DNA from 3 places in the Shewanella sp. 8A genome. Region 1 is predicted to be linked to each of the others. Evidence: predicted binding sites of a transcription regulator. Region 1 holds the regulator's gene; each other region holds the start of a gene.
The links. The regulator NrdR, encoded in region 1, represses ribonucleotide reductase genes. The targets are predictions, from matches to a motif close to AAACACNANATNTNGTGTTT.

Region 2: nrdA (class 1a ribonucleoside-diphosphate reductase subunit alpha) is a predicted target of NrdR. The motif match lies at 1,619-1,638, and genes of this name have one in related genera.
Region 3: nrdD (anaerobic ribonucleoside-triphosphate reductase) is a predicted target of NrdR. The motif match lies at 1,244-1,263, and genes of this name have one in related genera.

The regions. Positions count from the first base shown of each region.
Region 1 covers NZ_JAMDJP010000018.1:16,762-19,977, reverse strand. The annotation lists gene glyA (serine hydroxymethyltransferase) at 1-1,036, shown strand, start outside; gene nrdR (transcriptional regulator NrdR) at 1,247-1,696, shown strand; gene ribD (bifunctional diaminohydroxyphosphoribosylaminopyrimidine deaminase/5-amino-6-(5-phosphoribosylamino)uracil reductase RibD) at 1,795-2,940, shown strand; gene M0413_RS14530 (riboflavin synthase) at 2,948-3,216, shown strand, end outside.
Region 2 covers NZ_JAMDJP010000014.1:83,696-86,911, forward strand. The annotation lists gene nrdA (class 1a ribonucleoside-diphosphate reductase subunit alpha) at 1-1,465, opposite strand, end outside; gene M0413_RS12690 (HAD family hydrolase) at 1,911-2,585, opposite strand; gene ubiG (bifunctional 2-polyprenyl-6-hydroxyphenol methylase/3-demethylubiquinol 3-O-methyltransferase UbiG) at 2,587-3,216, opposite strand, start outside.
Region 3 covers NZ_JAMDJP010000033.1:17,953-21,168, reverse strand. The annotation lists gene nrdD (anaerobic ribonucleoside-triphosphate reductase) at 1-1,213, opposite strand, end outside; gene M0413_RS18925 (hypothetical protein) at 1,517-2,197, opposite strand; gene rssA (patatin-like phospholipase RssA) at 2,310-3,216, opposite strand, start outside.

The DNA.
Region 1 (3,216 bases):
AGTTGAAACCTTAGCGATTGAGCGTGCAAAACAACTGTTTGGTGCGACCTACGCAAACGTGCAACCTCACTCAGGTTCTCAAGCAAACAGCGCCGTTTACATGGCATTGTTAAAACCAGGCGATACCGTTTTAGGTATGAACCTCGCTCACGGTGGTCACTTGACCCACGGTTCACCTGTTAACTTCTCCGGTAGACTGTACAACATCATTCCTTACGGCATCGATGAATCAGGCAAAATTGACTACGACGAAATGGAACGTCTGGCGGTTGAACATAAGCCTAAGATGATGATCGGTGGTTTCTCTGCTTATTCAGGTATCGTTGACTGGGCAAGAATGCGCGAAATCGCAGACAAAATCGGTGCTTATCTGTTTGTCGACATGGCACACGTTGCGGGTCTTATCGCCGCTGGCGTGTATCCAAACCCAGTGCCACACGCGCACGTTGTGACCTCAACCACTCACAAGACCTTAGCTGGCCCTCGTGGTGGTATTATTCTGTCTGCTGCCGATGATGAAGAGTTATACAAAAAGCTGAACTCTGCGGTATTCCCAGGCGGTCAAGGCGGTCCTTTGATGCACGTTATCGCGGGTAAAGCGGTCGCCTTCAAAGAAGCTTTAGAGCCAGAGTTTAAAGCTTACCAACAACAAGTGGTTAAGAACGCTAAAGCCATGGTTGAAGTGTTCTTAGAACGCGGTTACAAAATCGTTTCAGGCGGTACTGACAACCACTTAATGCTGGTGGACTTAATTGGTCGCGACTTAACCGGTAAAGAAGCCGATGCCGCGTTAGGTAGCGCGAACATCACAGTAAACAAAAACTCTGTGCCAAACGATCCACGCTCTCCATTCGTGACCTCTGGTGTACGTATCGGTACGCCTGCGATCACTCGCCGTGGCTTTAAAGAAGCTGAAGCGAAAGAGTTAACCAGTTGGATCTGTGACATCCTCGACGATGCCCACAATCCAGCGGTCATCGAGCGCGTAAAAGGCCAAGTATTGGCTCTGTGCGCCCGTTTCCCTGTTTACGGTTAATTAGTTAATTTATCCAGATATGGCGGCTGAGTTCACAACTGCTTAGGGTGTCACTCTTAGGTGGTTAACCTCAGCCGATAAATAGGATAAAATCCCATGGCCGCATTAAGCGGCCATTTTTATTGCTAAAATCGTAGACTTAAACCCGCTCGGTTTAAGCGAGAAACAGCGAAAGCCATAGGCTTTATTCCATTCACGGCAGGAGGCTCAATGCATTGTCCATTTTGCAGCGCGACAGATACTAAGGTGATCGATTCCCGATTAGTGGCGGAAGGCCATCAAGTGCGTCGTCGCCGAGAATGCACCGAATGCCACGAACGATTTACCACTTTCGAAGGGGCCGAATTAGTGATGCCACGGGTGATTAAACGTGATGGCACGCGTCAACCCTTTGATGAAGAAAAGCTGCAAGCAGGTATGTTACGCGCGGTCGAAAAACGCCCCGTGTCCATGGATGAAATCGAGCAGGCCTTAAGTAAAATCAAGTCAACGCTGCGGGCGACTGGCGAGCGTGAAGTGCCATCCGAGATGATAGGCAATTTGATGATGGAACAGTTAATGAGCCTAGACAAGGTTGCCTATATTCGTTTTGCCTCGGTTTATCGCGCCTTTGAAGACGTCTCCGAATTTGGTGAGGCGATTGCGAAACTGCAAAAGTAACGTGGGTTCTCTTAAGTTAGTGCTTAGGTTCGTGCTTAGGTTAGTGCCTCGTTTTGCGCCGCATTCGGCACGCTTCCTCAAGATTTCATAGGGTTTATATGAATTGGTCAGAACTCGACAACCAGATGATGAGCCGAGCCATACAACTGGCTCACAAAGGATTTTATACCACTCGCCCCAATCCCAGTGTGGGCTGCGTTATCATAAAAGATAACCAGATTGTCGGTGAAGGTTATCATCAAAAAGCTGGCGAGCCCCACGCCGAGGTGCATGCACTGCGCATGGCTGGCGAGCTTGCCCGTGGCGCGACCGCTTATGTCACCTTAGAACCTTGTAGCCATTATGGCCGCACACCGCCGTGCGCCTTAGCGTTGATCAATATCGGTATTAAACGTGTAGTCGTTGCGGTGGAAGATCCTAATCCGCAGGTCGGCGGGCGCGGTATTCAAATGCTGCGCGATGCGGGTATTCAAGTGGATGTGGGATTACATCGCGATGAGGCCTATGCCTTAAATCTTGGTTTTATGAAGCGCATGGAGTCGGGTCTACCTTGGGTGACGGTCAAACTGGCCGCGAGTCTCGATGGTAAAACCGCGTTATCAAACGGGGTGTCCAAATGGATTACAGGCCCCGAAGCGCGCCGCGATGTGCAGCGTTTACGTTTGCGCGCCTGCGCCATAGTGACTGGGATTGAAACCATATTGGCCGATGACCCATCCCTAAATGTGCGCTACTCAGAGCTTGGTAGTCTTACCTCGCAATTGAGTGAAGCGCAGGTTTTACAACCGCTGCGAGTGGTTTTAGACAGTCGTGCCCGTATGCCGATTACGGCAGCCTTGTTTACAATTGAATCACCGATTTTATTAGTCTCGACAGTGAGCTATTCGTCAGACTTTACGGCGCAATTACCCGCCCATGTGACTTGTCTTCAATTACCGGCGATTGATGGTCGAATCTCCTTAGCTGCACTATTAAGCTATTTAGGCAAAAGCTGTAATCAGGTGCTTATCGAAGCGGGCGCGACCTTAGCGGGTGCCTTTATCGGTGCGGGATTAGCTGATGAGTTAGTGCTATATCAAGCGATGAAAATCCTTGGGGCACAGGGACGTAATCTACTCGAACTACCCGATTATCAAATGATGGCCGATATTCCGACCCTCAAACTGGTCGATGAGCGTAAAGTGGGCGCGGATACGCGTTTCACCTTGAGGCTCAAGTCCAATCCATCTTTAGCGAATAAGTGAGTTAACCATGTTTACTGGGATTATTGAGGCCGTTGGCACGCTGCGAAAGCTTGAACGCAAAGGCGATGATATTCGTTTGACGGTCGCCAGTGGCAAACTGGATTTAAGCGATGTGCGTTTAGGCGACAGTATCGCCACCAATGGTGTGTGTTTGACTGTGGTGCAACAATTAGCCGATGGCTATGTGGCGGATGTGTCAGCAGAAACCGTCAGCCTTACAGGCTTTGCCGACTATAAAGTGGGCACTAAGGTCAATCTTGAAAAGGCCGTCACCCC
Region 2 (3,216 bases), on a different contig from region 1:
AGGCCCGCACGGCTAAATCAGCTAATGGCTCCAATTCCGCTAAATCGGTAATTGTCCCCAGGTTTAATGCCGACAGTGTACAAAGGGCGATTTCGCCGTTTGGATCGTCAATGTTATTCAATGGCTTAGTCGGCAGCGCGATTTCAAGGCAGAGGTTAGACTGTCTGATCGGTGCAACTTTTGAGTCAAATGGACTGTGGGTGTTACAGTGATCCACGTTTTGAATGTAGATACGGCCCGTTGAAGCACGTTCTTGCATCATCAGTGAGAACAGATCCACCGCTTTTAATGTCTTTTTGCGAATGCTGCTGTCTTGCTCATATTGCAGATATAAACGCTCAAATTCGGCTTGATCTTCAAAGAAGGCATCGTAAAGACCGGGTACGTCCGATGGGCTGAACAGGCTGATATTTTCGCCTTTGATCAGACGTTGATACATCAGTTTATTCAGTTGCACGCCGTAGTCTAAATGACGGATACGGTTATCTTCAACGCCACGGTTATTTTTCAGTACTAGCAGCGATTCAACTTCTAAGTGCCAAATAGGATAGAAGAGGGTTGCTGCACCGCCGCGCACGCCGCCTTGCGAGCACGATTTCACCGCAGTTTGGAAATACTTGTAGAAAGGTAAGCAACCCGTGTGGAAGGCTTCGCCACCACGGATTGGGCTTCCTAATGCACGGATACGACCGGCGTTGATACCGATACCAGCGCGTTGGCTTACGTATTTTACGATAGATGATGCTGTCGCGTTGATTGAATCCAAGCTATCGCCACATTCAATCAGTACGCATGAGCTAAACTGACGAGTCGGGGTACGCACTCCCGCCATGATAGGCGTTGGTAGTGAAATCTTAAAAGTCGATACCGCATCGTAAAAATCTTTGACGTATTGCAGACGCGTAGCTTTTGGATAGCGGGCAAACAAACAGGCCGCCACCAGAATGTAGAGGAACTGGGCGCTCTCATAAATCTCGTGGGTGACGCGGTTTTGAACCAGATATTTACCTTCAAGCTGTTTAACGGCTGCGTAAGAGAAGTTCATATCGCGCCAATGGTCGATATAAGTGTCCATAATATCGAGTTCTTCGCGGGTGTAATCCTGCAGAATATGCATATCATACTTACCCAGCTCTACCAGCTTAGTGACATGGTCATATAACTTGGGCGGCTCGAACTGACCAAAAGCCTTCTTACGCAAATGGAATACGGCTAAACGCGCAGCCAGAAACTGATAATCGGGTGACTCAGGGGAAATTAAATCCGCCGCAGATTTGATGATCGTTTCGTGGATAGCTTCGGTTGGGATCCCATCGAAAAACTGTAAATGCGTGCGAAGTTCAACTTCAGAAACAGAAACGTTTTTTAATCCCTTGGCTGCCCAAGTAATTACGCGGTGTATTTTGTCGAGATCAATTGTCTCACGTGCACCACAGCGTTTTGTAACTGTCATATTGCTATTCATTGAAGAGAGGCCTTGGTTCTGATATCTGTTCAGGTGAACTAAGTCACCGTACGTTTCCTTGTAAAACAATCAACCTGAAAACCCTTAATACTGTTGACTATGGTGAAAATAGTCGATTTAGCGGGGAACTTCTAGTGTGTCTGATTGCTACCTATACACAAGATATGGTGTTTTAAATAATCTGAGATACAAGATAGTGAGGTTTGCTATTATTTGCAAGTCTCAATTTAGGGGGTATCTTGTGGATATCTTGAGGATAAAAAAATGCGTTAGTAATGACTAACCCTGTAGCTCAAATTGAGATTAGCGTGCGTCTGATATGGCGAATTTTTATTCCGATCCCGCAGTGTGATCGATCGCTAAAATAAGCAGCGATCACGATCGCGGGGATTGACCCATAGCGTTAATTCTATTAATAGCTATCAGCACGAATCCTGATTCGTGCTTATTTTGTTAACGCTTGGCTTAGTGCCGAATGTAAATTCGAAGGCGTCGTAAACTGTGCATAGGCAGGCCATGCATCGGGTGTATCGTCCTCGCCCAAATATCCCCACAGCGCTACACCGCCGAGCATGCCCGCCGCTTGGGCTGCGAGTAAATCCCGCTCGGCATCGCCTAAATAAAGGATTTGCTGTGGCTTGCACTGCAACTGCTGCGCGCCCAATAGCATAGGTGCGGTATGGGGCTTAGGGTAACGGGTCGAATCGCCGCTGATCATTACCGGCATACGCGAGCTGAGCTTAAGCTTATGTAACAGGGGACGAGTAAAACGGGCAGGTTTATTGGTGATGACCCCAAATGGCACGCGGCATAACTCGAGCCAGTCAAGCAGTGGGGAAATACCTTCAAACAATTGGCAATGGTCGCCATTGATCCTTTGATAGTGGGCAAGGAGTCCTTGCTGGACTTGGGTGCGTAGCACCTCATCTGCGCCTGGAATGGCCGCATCGACTAAGGCAAAGCTGCCATGGGAGGCGGCGCTACGCATGTCTGCAAAGGGTTTTGCTGCAATACCGACATCAGACAAACTGAGGTTAAGGGCCTGAACCAGATCCGGCGCGGTATCGGCAAGAGTACCATCAAGGTCGAATAAGACCCCTTTAACCTCAGCTAAACTCATCTTAATCTGCCTTTTGCGTTGCAATCATATAGTTTACATCGACCTTAGATGTGTACTTAAAAATCCCTGTTAACGGGTTATAAGTGATCCCAAGGGCGTCTTTACAGATGAGGTCGGTGTTATCGACTAACTCAATCAATTCGGAAGGTTTAATAAACTTATTATGATCATGAGTGCCAATCGGTAACATCTTCAGTAGATATTCAGCACCGATAATGGTTTCGACAAAGGATTTAACATTGCGATTAATCGTGGAAAAAAACACAAAACCACCGGGTTTTACCATATCGCAGCAGGCTTGGATCACTGATTGGGGATTGGGTACGTGTTCGAGCATCTCCATGCAGGTCACCACATCATAGTATTCGCGGTGATCTTCCCTATGAGCCTCGGCGGTGTTTTTCACGTAATTGATGCTCACACCGGTTTCCAGCGCATGCAAGCGTGCAACTTCTAACGGTTCTTCACCCATATCAAGACCATCAACCACTGCACCGATGCGCGCCATGCTTTCGGATAAAATGCCACCGCCGCAACCGACGTCGAGCACTTTTTTACCAAAAATCCCGCCAGCAGTTTGATCGATATAGTTTAAGCGAAGGGGATTTAATAGATGCAGCGGTTTAAACTC
Region 3 (3,216 bases), on a different contig from region 1:
CAAGGTTATTGCGGCCTTCATGGACGAGTTCACCATTTTCTTTATAGGAACCTAAAAAGCTGCGGCAACCCATAGGCGTTTTAAACGAACCCGTCACTTTTTCCACTTGCTCATAGTTCAAAATATCTGGATACATGCGCATACTGGCGCATTTAAGGGCCATTTGTTTTACATCGTAATTGCAATCACCGACTTTGTGGTTAATACCATCACGGATGGCAAACACCAATTTAGGGAACACCGCTGTTTTACGATTTTTACCTAACCCCGCCATGCGTACTTTCAGCATCGATTGTTGAATTAAACGCGACTCCCACGAAGTACCTAGACCGAAACCAAAGGTCACAAACGGGGTTTGTCCATTAGCGGTATGTAAGGTATTCACCTCATATTCAAGGGATTGGAAAGCATCGTGGCATTCTTTTTCAGTCTGAGCAGTGGCATAGGCTTTAGCATCTTTAATCTGCCAGTTCAGTGCCACTTGATAATGTTTGTCATAACTCTTGGCCACAAAAGGCGCTAACACTTCATCAATACGATTAATCGTGGTGCCGCCATAGATATGGCTTGCCACTTGGGCAATAATTTGCGCCGTCACGGCCGTAGCGGTAGAGATCGATTTTGGGGTCTCAATTTCGGCATTGCCCATCTTAAAGCCATGGGTCAACATGCCTGCCAAATCAATCAACATACAGTTAAACATCGGGAAAAAGGGCGAGTAATCAAGATCGTGATAGTGGATCTCACCGATTTCGTGCGCAGCCACCACATCCTTAGGCAGAATATGGCTCTTGGCATAATGTTTAGCCACGATGCCCGCCAGCAGATCCCGTTGAGTTGGGATCACTTTAGAGTCTTTATTGGCGTTTTCATTTAACAGTGCGGCATTGCTCTGCTCGACTAAACCACGGATTTCAAGATTGAGCTTACTGGTAGCATCGCGGCAAATGTCTCTGTCGTGACGATATTCAATATAGACCCGTGCCAATGATTTATAAGGGCCTTCCATCAATAGGTTTTCAACCGCATCCTGTAGATGGTGGATTTCAACTTCTGCCATATTCGCCACTCGTTCTCTCACACAAGCGGCTACCGTCGCGGCATAATCTGCGTCCTCTATCCCAACCGAGTTTGCAGCAGCGACCACTGCATCTCTTATCCTTGTTTCATCAAAAGGTGTGCGGCAACCATCCCGCTTGATCACGACTGGCATTGTTTAATTCCTCTCCATCCCGATTAAAATTAACACTATATATAGTGATTAAATAATCTATCAACACAATATGTAGGCAATTAAGCGGCATCGACACCTAAAATTCCATGATCCAGATCATGATTTATCGGATGGATAAAAAGAACAAATAAGAACTGCTGCCAAACCCAATGATCTCAGTTTTAGGCCTTGACCTTGATGCTAAAGCAAGATAGTAGACGCAGGAAATGGCGCTAATAATGACAAAAGACTCTGACCCAAAAGCCAAAGTCTATTGTTTTTGAAAGAATATTGTAAATAAGACTAGCGCTTAGCTAAGGCAAGATAACTGCTCAATTGTCCCAACGCCGATTGCTGCATCCCCATGGATGAAGCCACCTGCATCGTTGATTTAAGTCCCTGCCATAACTGTTTTTGACTATCGCTCATGGTGGGGTTGCTATTCAAATAATCCGTTAATTGACCAAACACTTTAGTCGCCTTTTGTGCCAGCACTGGCGACTGGGCATCATCCATGTTTTTTAACACATTTTTAGCATCTACTAACGTGTTGATCATCGGGCTATTAGGCGATTTTTCAGCCAAAGACTTTAGCTCATCATCGATAAAATCCTGCAAAGACTGCTTATTGGTACTTTGGCTTGGCAAACTAATGCCGTTTTGCGAGAGCCGTTCCACCTGTGCATCGGAAAGAATACCGTCTTTTTGTAACCGCGAGACTAAAGCGGGTATCTCAGCCACACTAAATTTGCCATCAGCAAAAAAGTCTTTCGACATGGCCTGAATTTTTTGTGCTCGCAGTGCCCGTGGTGACAGCGCTATCTCCTCACTCGGTTTAGTATCAACCTTAGGGGGTTCTTTGGCTGAGGAGTTTGACTCCGTACTCGATTCAGTTTTACCTGTCTCCGTCTTTTTGCTATTCAGGCCATAAGCTTCAGCGGCACTGCTACGATTTAGATTAAGGGCATTTAAAAGAGAATTCATCGTCAATAATTCGGCGTCTAATACTGATTAATGGTGTTAAAGCAAAAACTAAGCCAATCAAGCAGTAAGTAGTGTCACATCGTAATTAACAGATAAATTCATCCTGACATTTTTAGCCTTTCCAGATCGCAGCTTCAATTAAATGTGCCACTTTTGCCACGGCAGCTTCACCTGCTGCAATGGCTTCAGCTGCTCGGTGGAACTCCATGGTGCCGATATTCGCGACTTCGGGTACAACACAGATATCGGGAGGGTCACCCATTAAACGCGCCCGTTTATGCCGCTGCTCTAAAATACTCATCGACTGGGACATCACCGCAATCATACCGGGATTAGATTTAGTCCCTAGGGAAAACTTATCGGTTAAGCTACCGACATATTCTCGCCCGCGGGCGAATAAATCCATAAAACCCGTTTCTTGGCGCGCGGGCATTTGGGTTTCATCTTTAGATGCCCGATGGCTGGTCATATTAACGGGTAAAACTTGTAATCGACCGGTATGAAAACCTTGTAAATCAACGGCAATGACAATATCTACCCCCATAGCACGGCTCACCGAAACGGGGACAGGATTAACAACTGCACCATCCACCAACCAACGCTCACCTTGACGGACAGGCGCTAATATCCCAGGCATAGAGCAAGAGGCCCGTACGGCTTGGCGTAAATCACCATGGCGAAACCAGATTTCCTGACCTGAATACAGATCCGTAGCAATGGCCGCAAAGGGACGCTCTAAATCCTCGATATTGATATCACCAATCCGCGATTGCAGCACATCGAATACTTTTTCGCCGCCAATTAGCCCACCTTTACGCCAACGAATGTCCATCAGTCCCAACACATCCCAACTAGAGAAGCTGCGCACCCACTCTTCAAGTTCCGCTAAATGATTATGAGCATAAGCAGCGCCAACAAGGGCGCCGATTGAGCATCCAGCGACCTTATCGGGTTTAATTCCCATGGCGGCGAGTCCATTGAGTACGCCAATATGCGCCCAACCTTTGGCTGCACCACTG